Regions from separate parts of the Marinomonas primoryensis genome, predicted to be linked through region 2. Evidence: predicted binding sites of a transcription regulator. Region 2 holds the regulator's gene; the other holds the start of a gene.

Region 1 (10,155 bases), 330 kb from region 2:
TAAAGGTGATCTTAAAGATTTGAAAGGGAAAATCAAAGCAGGGATAGAGGCTGATGGTCGTAAATTCATTAAAATATATTCTGAACTTGGATATAGAGAATTTGAGAAAGGTGAGTAGTGATTAACTCTTTTGCTAATGATCTTATAAGATTATTTTTTGCTTCTGATTTTAAAGTTTACATTAGTAGCTTTGATAGCTTTCAAGTGAAAGCTAAAGTAAAAGCTGAGGAAATTTTCTATCCTAATGTTGACGAGTTGTTTGATTTATTTAAATTAGTTGAGGGGAAGAACTTACAGATTTCATTTGGTGGCTTTGGGAGTAGTGTAAGATTTTCTACAAATAAAGATGATTACTCTGAAAAAATGAGTGAATTGAAACAAGAAGTTCAAGCGTTAGATGATGATGAATTAGTTGAATTTGAGTTGGAGGTTTTAGATTTACGCAGTGAATCATCTGTTGATATATTTGATAAAACAGCTTTCTTTTTATACTTGTCTACTTTAAATGCTCAAACTCTTTTAGAAGAGTTTTCTAAGTTTAGTTTCGATGGAAAAATTGAGTTTAGGTTTTGGGAAGACATGAAATCGTTTAATAGCGAATCAATTTTTTTCATTTCCACTTACTCTAATAATGAAAAAAATCTAGACTTTTCTTTCATTAAAGAAAAGAAAAGGAAAAAAGTTATATTGGATAGAGCGAAAATAAGTCACTTTGTTAACGCTAAAGATAATTTTCTGATTCCTGATGATTTTAAAATTATTAATGGTGATGCTCATAATGAGATTGCTGGTATTTTGAACGGCATTCTTGGGGTTTTATGTCTTACTTTTATATCGGACTTTTCTTCTATTCATGATGATGATTTAGAGATTCAGATTAAAGGATATAAGAAGGTTCTTGATAAGTTATCTTTTAGTGAAATGAAGGTTGCTAATCATGATGAAATTTATAATGTTTATTCATGGGCTTACTCAGAAGGTAGTTTTGTTGATAAAATTGGAGTTGCTAGAAATGTAATGTCGATACATCTAGTTGATGGTCGTCTTCTCAATATCGAGAATGGACTTTTAGACTCTATTTTGTCTGGATATGACTTATATCTTAAAGAAAATGTAAAGCAATATATCGAAATAAAAAATAAGATAAATGATTTTTTATATGGTCAATCTGATAAGGCGCTTGATTTAACTAAAAGTGTATTTTCTACCGTAAAAGCTGGGATCTGGACTTTTATGACCTTCTTCGTGACTGTATTCTTGCTAAGAGCTATAAGTGGTAAGAGTTTGGGGGGGGCTATAAGTTATGAGGTTCTTCTTGTTGCTGTCCTATTAGTTATTATTTCAAGTATTTACTTTTGTGTATCTATTTTTGAAATTAACGTTGATAAAAAAAGACTTCTAGAACGATATGATGAAGTTAGAAACAGATATAAAGATCTTCTGAATGAGTCGGATCTTAATAAAATCATTAATGTGAATTCAATATCTCAAAAAGAATCCACATATATTGATAAGAAAAGAAATTTATATTGTTTAGTTTGGTTTTTGATTTGTTTTTTTACACTGGCTACAGTTTTTTGGCTATATAAACAAACTAATGATGTTGCACCTTTACCAGCTAATACGAATATAGAGTCTGAGGAAATTATTTTGAACTTAGAAAGCGCTCATATAAATTTTAGCTCCGACAAAGACGGTAGTTTCTTGACCCCCGCCAATCGTTGATCTACTATTTCCTTGCACTGGCAAAATCCAGTGTCGGGATTGCAACCCCGTTTGAACCGTAGCGGCCTAAAACACGCACCGCGTGTTTTTTTGTGGCCGGAGTCCGCCTGTTATGGTGGGTCTTTGTTTGGGCTAACTTCGGTTAGGCCGTTCCTACGGGCGGTTGTTGCAACCTGAATTTAGATCCACCACCTTATACGAGATTGCAACCTTGTTTAGGTGGTCTAACTTAGACCGTAGGAGGCCATAGATGGCTCATTTAATTATCTCTTCAAAAGACATCCGCACACTCGACGGATTGTATTCCCTTAATGATCTTCATAAAGCCGCTGGCTCAGAGTCGCGTCATTTACCAGCACAATTCCTAAGAAACCAACAAACCAAAGAGTTAATAGCTGAAATTGAAAACTATGCTAATTCGCATAGTTTAGCTGTTAATACAAATCAGGGTAGAAGTGGTGGCACTTGGGTGTGCAAAGAACTGGTGTACGCTTACGCCATGTGGATCAGCCCCAAGTTCAACCTGCAAGTCATCCGCGCCTTCGACCAAGCCCAACCAGAGCAACCGCAAGAACCCATCCAACAAGGCTTATCCGCCACCATCCAAGACGACGAAAAACTCAAACTCATTAACGACATCGCCCAATCCTTGGGAATAACAGAAAGCATTGTCGTCGTCCCCGCCGCCGATATAATGAATATGGTCGAAACCATCCGCAAATACCAAATCGCCGTTGATCAGCTTCAAACTAACCCACTACGGATCGATGAAACCATCGAGCGCGTCAAAAACACCACTGGCCGGCACTTCGGGGAAGGTTAGAACAGGGAAGGAACAGAAAAGGGGGGAGCTTCAAAAACTTATAAATTTACTATAAATTATTGTCACGCTTCATTTTTTATGCAAAATACTTACATCACACTGACTGTGATGATTTAAGTATATTAACTTTAAGGATGAGTAATGAATAAAATATTCTGCGTCTTGATTCTAGGGGCTTTTCTAGCTGGTTGTGCATCAATTCCAAAGCAGACGGTTGATCAAAAAGTTACTAAATATGAGCAGCAATGTCTCCCTCTAATGAATACAATAATTGAAGAAAAACTAAGTCGTGCTGAAAACACTAGTACCCGTGAAAAATGGGAAGAAGTGATTTTGGGTGATTATAGAACCGCTAAAAATACTAGTAATAGCGAGTCAGTAAGAAATGAAGCAATTGGAAGTGCTATTTTGAATTGTATGGTGCAAGAGAGATTACGTTAGTAGCAGACCTCATTAAAACTATTGTGAAAGTTTGATAAAAGGAAAAATCAATGCATAAAATAATGTTGAGAATAGTCGCCTGCTCTTTGCTGGTAGTTGGACTGGTTGGTTGTAGTACTACTCCAATGATTAAGACAACGGATCAGCTATATATTGAAAATATTTCTCTTACGCTAACCGAGTCAGTAACACCAGACATTGAGTATTATTCACAAGAAGAAATGCAAAAAATCTTCGAAGATGTACTGACAAAACGCTTAAAAGAAGAAAATCTATTAACATTGGATAACACCCAAAATTCGTTGAGTATTGAAATAACATACCGTAGACAATTTGCTGGCGATGGTACCCCGTTTCCTTCTGACTCTCTTCGTGGTCCTCGCATTGGTTATACAATCATCGTTAAAGATGGAAGTAAGGTTCTAACTAAAGAAAATCAATTCGGTTTGGAATATGTTGGGAATATGTTAATGAAATTGAAGATCGCCAGTTACACAATGAGAGAAAAATCTGATGAAGATGCGCTTATTAAAGGTGTGGCAGCAATGATCGCAGAAGATATTGAAGACTTAGAGAAACAGTAGAGTTTTTGTAAAAACTTACCAAATCATTCTCACCAAAAAGGCGATCCAAAGATCGTTTTTTTAAACCACCTTCGGGTGGTTTTTTTTCGTCTGAACTAAACATATTCATCATAAAACATCTGTGATTTGCTGCCAACAGGCCGCCATTGAGTTGATCAAGCGCTTTGCTTTAGCCCAATAAATGATATTTGGGGCCAGATGAAAAACTCTCTTTGGCCTCTCATTTCTGGTCGCAAAATCGGAAATCCTTCCTCTTACAAAAATTCACTTGGTCATTCACGCTGCTTAAAACTATACTGTATATCCATACAGTATTTTGGTGTTTGTTATGCGTGTGACTTATCTTGGTGTTTCAGAGTCGGCGGCGTTTATCGCGGCTAACAGTGTGCGAATCCCTTTGTATGTGGATTCCGTGTCGGCGGGGTTTCCTTCTCCTGCTCAGGACTTTGTTGAAAAATCCTTAGACTTAAATGAGTTCTGTGTCGCTCACCCAGCGGCGACGTTTTACGTGCGCGCTCAAGGGGATTCGATGATCGATGCGGGCATACATTCGGGTGATGTTTTGGTGGTGGATCGCTCGTTAACGGCACGTCACGGAGACATTGTGATCGCCTGCATTCATGGGGAAATGACCGTAAAAACTTTAGAGCTTAAGCCCAATGTGTTGCTTCGCCCGAAGAACAAAGCCTATAAAGCCATTCATATTACCGAAGAGTCCGAGTTGGAAATTTTCGGTGTGGTCACGGGCGTGGTTCGTAAGTACGAGCGCGGTTGATGAAGACGGTCTTTGCGCTTATTGATTGCAATAATTTTTACGCCAGCTGCGAGAAGTTGTTTCGGCCAGATTTGAAGCATACACCCGTTGTGGTGTTGTCGAATAATGACGGCTGTGTGGTGGCTCGATCCAAGGAGGCAAAGGCGCTGGGGCTGAAAATGGGCGTGCCGCTGTTTCAGGTTCAGGACGAGATAAGAAAACACGGCATTGTGTGCTTTTCGTCGAATTATGCCCTGTATGCGGATTTGTCGAATCGCGTGATGACCATCATTGAACAAGAGGCGCCTCGGGTGGAAGTGTATTCCATCGATGAGGCGTTCATGGATTTAACCGGTGTTGATCATGTGGTGGATTTGCTGACCTTTGGCAAGCAGGTGAAAGCGAAGGTAGATCAATGGACGGGCATTACCGTGGGTGTGGGCATTGCACCAACTAAAACGCTGGCAAAGTTGGCCAATAATGCGGCGAAGAAGTATCCGGCGACAGGGTCGGTGGTGGATTTGATGGATTCCGATCGGCAAAAACGCTTGCTGGCGTTGGTTGATGTGAGTGACGTGTGGGGCGTTGGTCGTCGTACCACGGAGAAGTTACGATCGAGGGGCATTCATACGGCGCTGGATCTTTCTAATGCCGACCCGAAAACCATTCGAAGTGAGTTTTCTGTGGTGATGGAGCGAACCGTTCGAGAGTTGAATGGGGTGTCGTGTTTGGATTTGGAATGCGTCAGGCCAACGAAACAACAGATTATTTGCAGTCGGTCATTTGGTCATAAGGTGACAGACAAGCAAGAACTTCGGGAAGCGATCGCTAAATACACAACTAGAGCGGCCGAAAAACTCCGCGGGGAAAAACGCCTGTGCCGTGTGGTGAGCGTGTTCATTCGTACCAGTCCCTTTATTCCAAACGAACCGCAATACGCGAGAACCCTATCGGCAGAACTGCCCAACCCAACCGACGACACGCGAGATTTACTAGACGTAGCCGATGTGATGTTTCACCAACTCTGGCGTGCAGGTTTCCGCTATATGAAGGCTGGTGTGATGTTGGCTGACTTCTATGAACACGGCGCCTTTCAGCAAGACTTATTCCGATTAGACAGCACAAAACTCAACTCAAAAGCCCTAATGACCGTCGTGGATCAAATCAACCACAGCGGCCTCGGCAACGTCTTCTTCGCCTCGCAAGGTGTATCGCCACAGTGGACGATGAAACGAGAGCATTTGTCGCCCGCTTATACGACCAAGTGGAGTGATCTACGAAACGTGTATTGAAGGCATAAGATATTTTGGGTCAGAGCAAAATTAAATCTACTCCCTAGAAAATTCCTCTTGGTGCTATCCTTTTCTATATTAAAGTATGAGAGAAAGGAGCCTCCATGCCACGTCGCCCAAGAGTTTAAATTCCAGATTATGCCGAGCACATTATTCAGCGCGGTAATAACCGCCAGCCTATTTTTTTTGCCTGCGATGAAGGCATTAAAGCCTATGCTTATTGGCTTCGTGAATACGCTGAAAAGTTTGAAGTATCGATACATGCTTGGGTGTTTATGACCAACCATGTTCATTTATTGTGTACACCCAGCAACACGTTCGATATTTCAATTATACCTATCAGCGTACTGGCATCTTATGGGAAGGGCGTTTTTAATACAGGTGATATTGAGGCTGCCAACCGAACCGCAAAGAATAATGTATGGATATAGATTCGCTAATACCAGCTTGAGATGGTTTTTTGATGCGGGTCCGCGCAGTCTGAACTCAAACAAAAAACGATACTCCTACTGAAGACTATGAATAAAATAGGGCCAGAGTAAAGCTAAACTGGCCCTTCAAAAAACTAGAGGTATTATTCAATTTCCAAGGTTTTAAAAGGTATATATCAATATAACTTCAACGGCCGTTTTAGTATTTTTTGTAACGATGGGACTCGCTTCTACATTATCGCTAAAGCGAATGTGCGTAAGGTCGGTTGAAAGCGTGAATTTTTCCGATAAAGGTTTGATCATGCTTATTCCATACGTTGTATAGTGAGTGCTTTTAGAGGTGTGTGTAGCGATAGCGCCGCTAGTGCGAGTAGACTCGGCAAAAGAAACGGAATATAAGTGCTGACTTAATTTTTCACTATTGTACGTATAGCCAATAGAGCCTATTAAAGTATAAGAACCTTGGTAAAGAGGTATGCTAATCAATGAATTAGCAGAGAAACCATCAGATTCTCCTGATAAGTCTTGCTCTAGTTCAATTTTGAGAATCCCTAATTCAATGGTAGATTTAGCGGTTAAGCCTCCTTTACGTTCATCTAGCTTTTTAATGTTGTTGTCATCTGAATTACTAGGATCAAAAAAAGATTCGTTGTAGTTTAGAGAAAAATCTATTTCTTTTGAAGCATGGTAGCCAATGGATGTTCCTTGGAGGAAAAAACTATCGCTGTCATAAGAAAGAAAAGGAAGGCTTTCTACACCACGATCAACCCCCTTATAAATTGAAGTTGAGTAATTGGTAAAAAAGCCTAATTCAAAGTTGCTTGAATGATTTTGGGCTAAACAAGAGCTTGTTGAAAAGATGGCTAATAACACTAAAATAATTTTATACGTGTGTTCATACATAACGATACTCCATTACCTTCGTATGATTTTTTGGTCTGAGCAACATATCGCCACTGACTAACGAAGGTTTTTCTGTGCAACAGGCTTCATACATCATTTGAAAGATCAGATGCGTTAGGCGCTTAGGACTTGAATTCGGGGGGAAAGGGCGGTTCTTAATAGCGTTTGGGTTAATCTCCACGGTCTTTTGGCTTCCAGCCAGGTCGATAAAACAGGAAGCCAACGGCATCACTTAATTTCTTAGTCTTCAGAATGTCTTTGATGATCTTCCAACATTCATAAAAATTAATAACCAGTGGATTCCAAGAACTAATAGGTGTCGTAATGCCGTATACAACTTTTTCTTGTTCTGATTTATACGTGCCAAATAGGCGATCCCATATGATTAAAATGCCGCCGTAATTTTTGTCGTGATATGGCTTGTTAGATCCATGGTGTACTCTATGGACAGACGGTGTATTAAAAACCCGATCCACCCACCCCAGTTTTCCAATTTTTTCTGTATGGATCCAAGTCTGATAAAGAACAACAATAGACAATGCGATGAAGGTTTGGATTGCACTGAATCCTATTAATATCATTGGCACAAAAAACAGCCACTCTACCATGCCCTCTACCCAAGCAAGGCGAAGTCCAGTCGTTAAGTTAAACTCAGGTGAAGAGTGGTGAACGCTATGATACGACCATAAAACACGCACTTGGTGTTCACATCGATGCATCCAATAATAGGTAAAATCAGCCATCAAAATGGCCATGATCCAGCTCCACCATGCTGTTGAAATAGTAAAAAAGGCGTAGGTTTGGGCGATGAATAATCCTAGAATAAAAACGAGTCCAAAAAGTGTTCGATCTAGTAAGTGGTTAGCAATAGCAATGATGAAATTCGCAGTGGTTTCTTTTAAACTTACCCGTTTTTTTATAGAAAAATCCCACAGTGTTTCCGCTATGATTAGAAGAAGAAAACCAAGTCCGATTGCTTCTAATACGCCGAGTACATCTGCAAACGCTTCAAATTGTTTGTCGATATAGTTCATTACTTTTCCACCTTATCTGTATTTTCTTCTGGTAAGAAATATAGAAACCAAAGGAGCCAGCAAAGATTGAGTAAATCCAGTGCGCTGCCTGTGCCCTGAAAGTAGCTAAGAACCTCTGGAAGCTTGTATAGCCCAATGCTCCCGAGAAATCCTAACCACCAATGTTTTTGCATAATCATAGCCATTACCTTATTATTAAAAATGAACAAGAAAATGAATGAACGTACGTTCGTTGTAATTTTAAACATGACTATGCTGATAAATCAAGTTAGAGTCAATATATGAAAAAAATACTGAATAAAAATCTCAGCCGAGATGAATCTACTCGAAAACGACGTGAGTTAATTCTAGAGACCGCGATAGAGTGCTTTGTGCTTAAGGGTTTTCATCAGACGAGTATTCGAGACATTGCTAACAGTGCTTCTATTAGCCTTGGCGGTCTTTATAACCATTTTGATAGTAAAGACGCTCTTATCTCTGAGATAGCGGTTCTTGAAGCGGTTGAACTCGAAAAGTTTGAAATGATACTCGCAAAATATAATGATCCTCTGGTCGCGATAGAAAAATTTTCTAGCGAATATTTGCACTATATTCAACAGCAACCCAACGCGACTTTGACCGTTGAAATAACGGCTGAAGCGATACGAAATCCTATTATTGCGGAAGGCTTTATTGCGAACAGAAAAAAAATGTCAGAATCTATATCAAGCGTTTTATCCAAGGGAATTGAGCTCAAACAGTTCGACCCTAAAATGAACACTAAAGAGGTTGCTGAACTTATCATCGATTTAGTAGAAGGGTTGGGATTAAGGTCTGCTTTTTTAGGTAAAAAAACCAGTAAAGTATCCAGAGCATCCTTACAATACATGATTAAAAAATGCTTAAGTATCTAAGGATTATACTTTAAAGGCTTTAGATAAAGGTTTTATTGTTTGCTTATGACGTAATGTTTTTTTCACTTACTTAGTGAAGCGGAGCGTTGCACTACACTACATGCTTGAAAGTAATAAACTGGTTTCGCTGTTCAATATGCCATCCACTTCTCTTACTCGACGCAGCACTCGATCAAACTCACCCAAGCTAGTGGTTTGTAATTCTGCCACTAAGTCCCAAGCGCCATTGGTTGTATGTAAGGTCACTAACTCGGGAATACCACGCAGTTTTTTGATGACTTGTGAGGTGGATTTCCCTGCGACTTCGATCATCATCATGGCGCGCACGGTTTCTTTTTCCACTTCTTGATGCACTCGTACGGTAAAGCCTAATATCACGCCGCTGGAAATCAGTCGATCAAGACGATTCTGCACCGTCGCTCGGGAAACTTTGAGTGTTTGTGCTAGATAAGAAATCGAGGCGCGGCCATCTTTTCGTAATTCGGCGATCAAGGCGCTGTCGAGAGAGTCATAAATATAAGGGGTCATTATTACCACTGAGACAAGATGGAATTACAAACGTGATTTAACAATTAGACAAGTGTGACTTATCAATATGTAATAAAACGTATCGAATTTTATAAGTAACTGACATTTTAAACAACACTAGCACTCTTTAATATGAGCATCTACTCCACTGACGCGATGAGAGATGTGTTGCATGATAAATAGCTTTGTTCATTCCCAGCCACCAGAAGCCATTGTGATGGTTCGGCCCCATTACTTTGTTTCAAACCCTGAAACCATGGCTGACAACGCTTTTCAGCGAACAATTCATACAGAGTCTGCTTCAGAATCCGCTTATGACGAAGTGACTCGAGCGGTGGATATATTAGAAGCAGAAGGCGTGACGGTGCATGTGTTTGAAGACACAAGCAACGCAACACCAGATTCTGTGTTTCCTAACAATTGGTTTTCTACGCATCATCACGGCACCTTGGTGAAATACCCAATGTACGCCCCCAATCGCCGTCAAGAATACCGCCAAGACATCATGGATTATTTAACAGAAGAATATGATTATTCTCACATAGTCGACCTGCGTGATGCGGCCAACCAGCACGAATTTTTAGAAGGTACAGGGTCCATTGTGTTTGATCATCGCAATAAGGTCGCGTACGCCGCGGCGTCGAAACGCACTCACGAACGTTTGTTTTATTCGCTGTGTGAATCAATTGGTTTTCAAGGCGTGTTGTTCGATGCGGCGGATGAAAACGGCATTCCTGTGTATCACAG
Region 2 (10,155 bases):
GTTATGGATTATGCCACCCAAAAAAGAGCGGCAACGCATGGCTTTACGTATGCATGCCCGAAAGCTTGGACTTACTGTTCAGCTTACATCAATTGACCTTCCTGACAAGTGGGATAAGTCATTGAATAGAGAAAAAACGATTGCATACTCTTTTTATCGTTTAAAGCCGGTTACTTCCTTGCCTGATAAAGTGTGGATATTGCCTTTTGAAGTATGGAAATATCATTCCTTGATTGAAGGATGGTGGACCAGTGAATTATTGGCCTTGTCTGCAGAGTCTAGAGGTGCGCTTGAAAAATATGGTGCCTTGCTTATCGGGATAAAAATCACGCCAGAGAGTGTTTCATTCTATTGGGATGAAGCAGGTGATGAGGTCGCTTTAGAGAAGTTGGCCCACTTTGTTTTTTCATTGGCAGAGTTGAAGAATATTTCTGATTGAGGCCATACAGCAGTGTTTTCTAGCGTTGTTTTCTCCTTGTTCTATAAGTTTTTAGGGATATCTAGATTTTGAATAAGTTCGCTTAATACTTCTTCTGGATTGTCGCTCTCTGTCATGGCCGCAATTTTCGGAGATAAGATTTCTTTCATTCTATCGGTGACAAATGTTTTTAAAATTTTCTTTTCTGGCCGCTCTATTGAGTCTGATTTAATGTGTGACAATATTACGCCGTACAGTGTTTGTGCAACGCGTAAGTCGCCACTTAAGAAGTTTTTATTTGCTTGAACCATTTGGCGATTTAGTTGAATCCAGAGGTTGAGCCAGCGTAAATACTCATAGCAGGCTTGGTAGTGTGCGTTACTAATACGGCCTTTACGGCGCAAATATAAAAGCATTTTAGCCAGTTTGGTTAAGCGTTCTTTGTAGTTGGTTTTTTCTTGAAAGCTTAAAAGGTCTGGCTCTGGGTTATACTCGGCAGGCTCGTTATTTCGGCCCTCTTCCGCGGTGGCAATACGTATTTCTATTTTTTCAGAGTCATCTGAATATTGCAGAAGTTCCCGAAGTGTGTCTAGATAGAAATCATAAAGCACATCCGTGGCTATCGTGTCTGTGTTTATGTCTTTTAGGCCGCGAATATGTTGTTCAACACGATCAGCCCTATTAGACAGTTGTAATTGTTTTACGCGTCGCTCAGTAATTTCTTTTTCTTTTTGGTGCGCACGTGATCCAATGACAACAGACAAAAGTACAATGATGATCAAAAAAGCAATGGTTAAAATTTGAAGGGTAGCCATGATTGTCCTTAAGCAATGAATTCAGTATGTTAAATAAGAAATACTAAGTTCAGCAAGATTTAATGTGTGAAACAATACAGGGATCGCTTGTCATATAAAAGGTGTTTGCTTAATATCAGCGCCCCTAGAGATTAAACTTCGTGCAACGTGGATTTGCAGACCTACTTTATTAAAAGGCTTACACAGTTCAATGGGAAAATCACTGGTTATCGTGGAATCGCCTGCTAAGGCGAAAACCATCAACAAATATCTGGGCGATGACTTTATAGTCAAATCGAGTGTAGGACACATTCGAGACTTGCCTTCAGGTACAACTTCCACCTCTACGCCTCAGGAGCGAGCGAAACAAGCTGCTTTGACGCGTAAAATGAGTCCAGAAGAAAAGCTCGAATACAGAAGTGCCAAGTCTCGGAAACAGTTAATTACTAGAATGGGAGTGGATCCAGAAAATAACTGGAAGGCTCACTATGAAATTTTGCCAGGCAAAGAAAAAGTCGTTGATGAACTGAAGCGATTGGCGAAAAATGCTGACACCATCTATCTCGCAACCGATTTGGATAGAGAGGGGGAGGCAATTGCTTGGCATCTACGTGAGGCCATTGGTGGTGATGACAGTCGCTACAAGCGAGTGGTATTTAACGAAATTACCAAAAAAGCTATCAAGGCTGCTTTTGAAACACCATCTGAACTAGATTTGGATCGGGTTAATGCGCAACAAGCACGTCGATTTTTAGACCGCGTTGTTGGTTTCATGGTGTCGCCTTTGCTTTGGGCGAAAGTGGCAAGGGGTCTTTCGGCTGGCCGTGTTCAGTCGGTTGCTGTGCGTTTAATTGTTGAACGTGAAAAAGAAATACGCGCTTTTATTCCTGATGAGTTTTGGGAGTTGGACGCTTTACTTGCCACGCCATCAAAAGAAGTTATTAAGTTTGAAGCGGCAAAGTATCAGAACAAAGAATACCGTCCAGTAAATAAAATAGAATCCGACGAGCACCTTGCACGTCTAAATGGCGCAAAATACTTGGTTAGCAGTCGTGAAGATAAACCGACCAGTAGTAAACCGTCTGCGCCATTTATTACTTCTACGCTTCAGCAGGCGGCTAGCACGCGTTTGGGTTATGGTGTTAAGAAGACCATGATGTTGGCGCAGCGCTTGTATGAAGGCGGTTATATTACTTACATGCGTACCGATTCGACAAACCTGAGTGTTGATGCTGTTGAGGCCTTACGAGGTTATATCTCATCCACTTACGGCGATAAGTATTTGCCTGAAGAGCCTATTCGTTACAGTAGCAAAGAAGGCGCTCAAGAAGCGCATGAGGCAATTCGACCTTCTGACGTTACAGTGCGTGTTGATGATTTGCTTGGCATGGAGAAAGATTCGCATCGTTTATACGATTTGATCCGAAGCCAATTCATGGCATGTCAAATGACGCCAGCGCAATACACATCAACCACCATTACAGTAAGCAGTGGCGAATACGAGTTCAAAGCCAAAGGACGTATTTTGCGTTTTGATGGTTATACTCGCGCTATGCAAACCGTGGTTAAAAAAGGCGAAGACAACATTTTGCCTGATGTTGCTAAGGGGGAGTTTTTATCCCTCAACGAACTGTTAGCTGAGCAGCATTTTACTAAGCCCGTGGCACGTTTCAGTGAAGCAAGTTTGGTAAAAGAGTTAGAGAAACGTGGTATTGGTCGTCCGTCCACGTACGCATCTATCATTTCTACGATTCAAGATCGTGGTTATGTTCGCGTTGAAAATCGTCGGTTTTATGCAGAAAAAATGGGTGATATTGTCACTGAGCGTTTGGTTGATAGCTTTGGTTCGTTAATGAATTTTAGCTTCACGGCTCAAATGGAAGAGCAGCTGGATGATATTGCTGAAGGTCATAAAGATTGGATTAAAACGCTAAATGCGTTCTATAAAGACTTTAGTGGTGTTTTGGCCAAAGCCGAAGCACCAGATGGCGGCATGATGCTAAATGAGCCGACACCAACGGACATTGAATGTCCGACATGTTCTCGACCTATGCAGATTCGCACAGCGAGTACTGGTGTATTTATGTCATGTTCTGGATACGCATTACCGCCAAAAGAGCGCTGTAAGGCAACTATTAACCTTATTCGTGGGGATGACGTTGTTGCGGTTGATGACGAAGAGGGCGAATCTAAAGCTCTAATTAATAAGCACCGCTGTACTATTTGCGGTTCAGCGATGGACAGCTACTTGATGGATGAGCATCGCAAGCTTCATGTTTGCGGTAATAACCCATCTTGCTCAGGTTATGAAGTAGAGCAGGGCACATTTAAGATAAAAGGCTACGATGGGCCTTTGCTAGAATGTGATAAATGCTCTTCTGATATGCAGTTAAAAACAGGGCGCTTTGGTAAGTACTTCGGATGTACCAATGAAGAGTGTAAAAATACACGTAAATTATTGAAGAGTGGTGAGGCTGCGCCACCCAAAATGGACCCTGTTCCAATGCCGGATCTTGCTTGTCAAAAAGTTGAAGATCATTATATTTTACGTGATGGTGCGACAGGTTTGTTTTTGGCGGCGAGTCAGTTCCCTCGTAAACGAGAAACGCGCGCGCCCCTTGTAAAAGAATTGCTTCCCTATATGGATCAAATAGATCCCAAATACCATTTCTTTGCCAAAGCCCCTGTGGCGGATGGTGATGGTCTCCCAACTGTTATTCGCTATAGCCGTAAAACTAAGGAGCAATATGTGATGACAGAAGAGGACGGCAAGCCAACTGGCTGGAAAGCCTACTTCGTTGGTTCTAAATGGGTCATCGAGGAAGGTAAGAAGAAGAAATGAGTAGTGTAAGTTTTGCTAGCCTAACGAACCAAAAGATAGATACGGCAAGGCGCTTTATTAAACAAAGCCAAAACAGTGAAGAAAAGTGGTTGGGTGTAGGGTTGGAAAGCTCGGCTATTTTTCAGTTAAGAAGTGCGCTGAATGGTTTATTGAAAGAAGTTTCCTCTGCCTATTCATTATCTGGGTCGTTGGATGTCGCTAAATTATTAGCTGAAGCGGAAACGAAGCAAATGATGGTGCCCGTGTTAAGTGAGCTGAGTGGCTTGTTATCTCGCTCAGACTCTTGGTGCTCTCAGTTGCATCAAGCTTACTTGGTTCAGCTAGAGTGTTGTGCTGCTAGGTCTATTGTTGAAGATGATAATGTCATCGGACGTGGAAGTGACGCGGGCGCTTCGGTTGGCTTTTACTTGGCTAATTTAGTTGAGTTAGTATTACGTTTTAGAGAAGAGTCATCAGAGTATTGAATATGAAAGAGTCCTACCTAGAAATTGTTGAGCTGGATAACGGCGATATTGTGCTCAGACCGGCCAGTGAAGACGGAGAGGAAACAATGCCATTGGCAACCTTGCAGATATCGGATGACACAAGATCTTCTTTACAGGATCGTTATTTTGAACTGGCAAAATGCATGTTTCATGCGGGTATTGATTTTGTTTATTCGGAGGAGACTTATTTTGATGAAGAGTCCGGATATCTTGAAGATGAAGATTTACGACCGAAGATACTGCATTGAACTTTAGGAATATAGTTAAGGTAAAAGGCGAAGCGATGGCTTCGCCTTTTTGTTGAGCGCTAAATTCCTTGGCGGATAACGCCGACGGAAAGACCTTCAATAACAAACTCTTCGCTTTCTAGGTCGACGATAATGTCATTGAAGTCTTCATTTTCTGGAATGAGTCGAACAATGCTGCCATTTTGTTCAAATCGCTTTACCGTCACTTCGTCGCCTATTCGAGCAACGACGATTTGGCCATTTTGAACGGTGGTGGTTTTATGAACAGCTAAAAGATCGCCTTCCATAATGCCAATGTTTTTCATGCTTGTTCCAGAAACAGAGAGAAAATAGTCTGCTTTTGGAGAAAACATGCTTGCTGGTATGTTGACGTGAGAGGCAATGTTTTCCTGAGCAAGAATCGGATAACCTGCAGCGACCTTTCCTATAATAGGCAGTCCAAGGTCTTCTGGTTCGTCGTTCGACGCTTGATTAACTAAGCGAATCCCACGAGAGGCGCCCGAGAGCATTTCAATAGCCCCTTTTCTACACAAGGCTTTTAGATGTTCTTCGGCGGCATTGGGGGATTTAAACCCAAGTCGACGAGCTATTTCAGCTCTGGTTGGTGGAAAACCAGTTTCACTAATAAATTCGCGAATGGTTTCTAGTACGTCAGATTGTCTTTTGGTTAATTTAATCATAGGTTATCTGGTTGTTTATACAGTAACTGTTATTATATACAGTATTCTTAACTAATCTCAATGATATAAATGCTTTCAGATGAACTAAAAAAACAAATACAACTTGCTTACCGAGCCTCTTTAGAGGCGAAGTCCCATAAACCAAGGGCTGGCCAGCGGGAAATGATAGGCGCCATCGCACGAACTTTGGGTAATATAAAACAAGGTAGTGAGGGTGAGCGACTCGATGAAAAACATGTCGCGGTCATTGAGGCAGGCACAGGCACAGGCAAAACTTTGTCTTATTGCTTGGCTGCAATCCCTATTGCGAAAGCTCGAGGCCTTAAATTAATCATATCTACTGCCACGGTGGCGCTACAAGAGCAGATTCTTCATAAGGAGTTGCCAGATCTACTTGAGCATACTGAGTTGAGTTTTAAATACACACTGGCGAAAGGGCGAGGGCGCTATTTGTGTCTGAATAACCTTGAAGGCTTTTTAAGCTCAGAAGAACAGGCCATGGAAGACATGTTCGCTGGTCTTTTTGAGCAACACCTTAACTCGGATGATGTAAACACAGCTCTTTATCAAGAAATGGACACCGCCTTGGGAAAAGGTGAATGGGATGGCGATAAAGATAATTGGGCAGGAATTATTCGCGATCAAGATTGGCGTCGCTTAACCACCGATCACCAACAGTGTACAAATCGAAATTGTGCTAACTATTCTGCGTGTCCGTTTTTTAAAGCGAGAGCCGAGATTGAAGTAGCAGATGTTATAGTGGCGAACCATGATTTGGTGCTAGCCGACTTGTCTCTGGGTGGTGGTGCAATACTGACACCCCCAAAAGAAACTATTTATGTATTTGATGAGGGTCATCATCTTCCAGATAAAGCGATAGGTCACTTTCGGCATGAAGTGCGTTTGCAGCAAAGTATTGCTTGGCTTCGTCAGCTTGAGAAAAACTTGGTCAACTTGAAGCAGGAGTTGACAGATGATGTCAGCCTTACTGGGCAGTTGTTGCTAAAAGTTCCGCAGCAAATACAAAGTATTGTGAATTTCATCCAATACGCACAGCAGGGTCTAGCCCCTTATATTCAAGGGTTAGGCTTGGATCAAGAGAATAATCAGCATCGTTTTGAATTTGGTCTCGTTCCGGATGAACTTCGTCAGTTGGCGTACAGCCTGCAAACGTCTTATCAAAAGTTGTTTAAAAACATCGAAAGTATCCAAGACGAATGTAAAAAGACCAAACAAAATGAAGGCATGGGAGTGACATCGGAAACGGCAGAGACTTGGCAGCCTATATTGGGCGTCATTCTCGGGCGACTAGAGCAAAGTGTGGGCTTGTGGCGCTTATATTCTACAGTCGATGATCAAAATTATCCGCCTAATGCTCGTTGGCTGATTTTGTCTGGGCAGGGCATGGAGCAGGATATTGAATTGGGAGGGTCGCCTATTCTTGCGGCTAATACATTACGGCAGCAGTTATGGGATAAGTGTTTTGGTGCGGTCGTAACGTCAGCGACGCTAACGGCATTAAATCAATTTCATCGATTTAATATGCGTTCAGGCGTACCTCAAGAAAGCGAATATTTGCGTGTTATAAGTCCGTTTGATTTTCAAACGAATGGTTTGTTAGTGGTGCCTGATATGGAGCATGAGCCCAATCGTGTTGAACAACATACCGCTGAAATTATTGCTTATCTAGATGAGCATGTGAATATAGCAAAAGGCAGTTTGGTGCTTTTTTCTTCTCGTCGTCAGATGGAAGAGGTGGCTAAGTCGCTGTCTGCTGGACTACAGGAAATACTACTAATGCAGGGGGAGCAATCTAAGCGCGTTATTTTAGATTCGCATAGAGCGAGCATTGATAGCGGGAAGGGGAGTTTGTTGCTCGGGTTGGCGAGTTTCGCTGAGGGTGTGGATTTGCCTGGCGACTATTTAACATGTGTGTATATCGCGAAAATTCCTTTTTCTGTTCCTGATGACCCTGTCGAAGCAACATTGGCAGAGTGGATTCAAAAACGTGGCGGTAACCCCTTTATGGAAATAACCATCCCTGATGCTTCTTTGCGCTTGGTTCAAGCGACGGGGCGGCTACTAAGAAGCGAAACGGACAGTGGGGAAATTCATATTTTAGACAAACGCTTGCGAACAAAACGTTACGGCAAACAATTAATTAATAGTTTACCGCCTTATCGATATCAGTAGCTAAGCACAACAAACCGTAAGCAAGGGGTGATAAAAACTTACCAATTAGGTACACTCCTTGTAATAATTATTAACCTCTAAACAATATAGAAGCGTATAGATTCCAATATGGAAAACCAAATTCAAGAAGCACCATCAGAAACTACGACCAAACCAAAACGTACCCGTCGCACAAATAAGCGTCCTAAAAACAATGATGAGACATCAAGCAGCGTGCAAGTTGAAAATGAAGCGACACCTGTTGGTAATTCAAACGCTGGTATTTGGTCTATAGACGATTTTCAGGTTGATGTAGTAGAAGGCAAATTGCGCTTCCACGATTTGAACATCCCAGACCGCGTGATTAAGTCTATCGCTGAGATGGGATTTGAATACTGCAGTGAAATACAGGCAGAAACACTACCGATGACGTTGCAGGGCTACGACATTATTGGTCAGGCTCAAACTGGGACGGGTAAAACTGCGGCTTTTTTGATCGCGATGATTACTGATTTTCTCGATTACCCGCTTGAAGAGAAACGCCCTAACAATTTTGCCCGCGGTTTAATTATCGCACCAACTCGCGAGTTAGCCATACAGATTGCTGATGAGGCGGTTAAATTAACGTCTAACTGTCACTTGAATGTTGTTACGCTAGTGGGTGGCTTAAGTTATGAAAAACAGAAAATTTCGTTAGAAACTGAAAACGTTGATATATTGGTGGCAACGCCAGGGCGTTTGTTGGATTTTGCTCGTAGTCGTAAGGTTCAGTTGGGTAAAGTGGAATGTCTTGTGCTAGATGAGGCTGACCGTATGTTGTCCATGGGCTTTATTCCGGATGTGAAAAGCATTATTCGTATGACGCCACATAAAGAAGCTAGGCAGACAATGTTATTCAGTGCCACTTTCCCGAAAGACATTCAGGCGTTAGCGCAACAATGGACATATTTCCCTAAAGAAGTGTCCGTTGTGCCTAAAGAAGCAACGAATCAAAATATAGATCAAGTAATCTATACGGTCGAAGCGGATCAGAAATGGCCAGTACTAAAGCAGCTAATTGAAGAAAATGGCGGCCAACGTACGATTATTTTTGCCAACCGTCGTGATGAAACACGCGACTTATATGAGCGTCTACGTAAAGCGAATATTAATTGTGCTATTTTATCTGGTGAAGTGGCGCAAGATAAGCGTGTCAAGACCTTGAAAAACTTCAAAGAAGGCATCATCCAAGTACTTGTTGCTACTGATGTTGCTGGGCGAGGCATCCATGTGGACAATGTGGAGTTAGTTGTAAACTATGCCTTGCCAGAAGATCCTGAAGATTACGTACATCGTATTGGACGAACTGGCCGAGGTGGTGAAACAGGTAGATCTGTGAGCTTTGCCAGTGAAGATGATGCTTTCATGATTCCAGAAATCGAGAAAGTCGTTGGTGAGAGCATTCGCTGTGAATACATGGTTGATATGTCTCGATAAACATCGCTTACTTTTTAGTGAGACAAGATGAATTTAGAACACCATTTTGCAAGTCTGGGTCAGGCGTTTTCCTCAAAAACGCTTATCCAGCCACTTCTTCAGCAGAGATTGGTTGAATTTAACCAGTCGCTCGCTACCTTTCTATCTATTGATATTAAATCCCCTGCAACTAAGCTCATATTAAGCGGTGAAGAAAAATCATCGACTAGCGTAAGTATGGTCTACGCTGGTCACCAATTTGGCGGTTTTTCTCCTCAGCTTGGTGATGGTCGCGGTGTGCTCTTAGGTGAGGTAAAAGGGCGGGATGGCTTTTTGTATGATTTACATATGAAAGGTGCTGGCCCAACGCCTTACTCTCGTCGTGGTGATGGGCGCGCTGTACTGCGATCTTGCATTCGCGAATATTTAGCCAGTGAGTCGATGGCGGCTCTGTCGGTACCATCTTCACGAGCTCTAGCGCTTTATGATAGCAAACAGGCTGTTTATCGAGAAACGCCTGAGGTGGGCGCTATGTTGCTTCGTGTGGCGCAGGGGCATATTCGTTTTGGTCATTTCGAATACTTTTTTTATCAGGGTAAACAAGCAGAGCTAGACCAGCTCGTCAATTATTGTCTACAACACTATTACCCAGAATATTTAACAACAGACTCGCCACTAGAAAATATGTTGATAGAAGTGGTGAAGCGGACTGCTCGTATGATCGCGAAATGGCAGTCTATTGGTTTTCAGCATGGTGTTATGAACACAGATAACTTTTCATTTACCGGTGAAACGATAGATTATGGTCCGTATGGCTTTATGGAAGACTATGAGCCAGATTGGGTATGCAATCATTCTGATCACGAAGGGCGATACGCTTTCTCACGGCAGCCTGGAGTCGGGTTATGGAATCTCAATTGTTTAATGCGGTGTTTTTCAAAACATTTAGAAAAAAATCAATTGATCGCCATTTTACAATGTTATGAGCCAGAGCTTCAGTCTCATTATGATCATCTGATGATGAAAAAACTGGGGTTGAGTGATGCTCAGCATGTGCATGA

Evidence for each region. Region 2 encodes LexA, which represses DNA repair genes until DNA is damaged. Its sites were predicted from a motif close to TACTGTNTANNTANACAGTA; they were not measured.
Region 1: the regulator LexA is predicted to act here: its motif matches at 3,868-3,887, upstream of umuD (translesion error-prone DNA polymerase V autoproteolytic subunit).

What each region holds. Positions count from the first base shown of each region.
Region 1 covers NZ_CP054301.1:2,343,095-2,353,249, reverse strand. Annotated here, with positions in the region: gene MP3633_RS10890 (hypothetical protein) at 1-118, shown strand, start outside; gene MP3633_RS10885 (hypothetical protein) at 118-1,725, shown strand; gene MP3633_RS10880 (KilA-N domain-containing protein) at 1,976-2,548, shown strand; gene MP3633_RS10875 (hypothetical protein) at 2,690-2,989, shown strand; gene MP3633_RS10870 (hypothetical protein) at 3,040-3,573, shown strand; gene umuD (translesion error-prone DNA polymerase V autoproteolytic subunit) at 3,902-4,348, shown strand; gene umuC (translesion error-prone DNA polymerase V subunit UmuC) at 4,348-5,619, shown strand; gene MP3633_RS10855 (transposase) at 5,748-6,050, shown strand; gene MP3633_RS10850 (MipA/OmpV family protein) at 6,213-6,953, opposite strand; gene MP3633_RS10845 (sterol desaturase family protein) at 7,124-7,987, opposite strand; gene MP3633_RS10840 (hypothetical protein) at 7,987-8,166, opposite strand; gene MP3633_RS10835 (TetR/AcrR family transcriptional regulator) at 8,269-8,880, shown strand; gene MP3633_RS10830 (Lrp/AsnC family transcriptional regulator) at 8,977-9,408, opposite strand; gene ctlX (citrulline utilization hydrolase CtlX) at 9,581-10,155, shown strand, end outside.
Region 2 covers NZ_CP054301.1:2,009,237-2,019,391, forward strand. Annotated here, with positions in the region: gene MP3633_RS09215 (hypothetical protein) at 1-439, shown strand, start outside; gene MP3633_RS09220 (DNA topoisomerase I) at 481-1,233, opposite strand; gene topA (type I DNA topoisomerase) at 1,424-4,054, shown strand; gene MP3633_RS09230 (DUF6586 family protein) at 4,051-4,518, shown strand; gene MP3633_RS09235 (hypothetical protein) at 4,521-4,787, shown strand; gene lexA (transcriptional repressor LexA) at 4,847-5,467, opposite strand; gene dinG (ATP-dependent DNA helicase DinG) at 5,537-7,660, shown strand; gene MP3633_RS09250 (DEAD/DEAH box helicase) at 7,769-9,115, shown strand; gene MP3633_RS09255 (protein adenylyltransferase SelO) at 9,143-10,155, shown strand, end outside.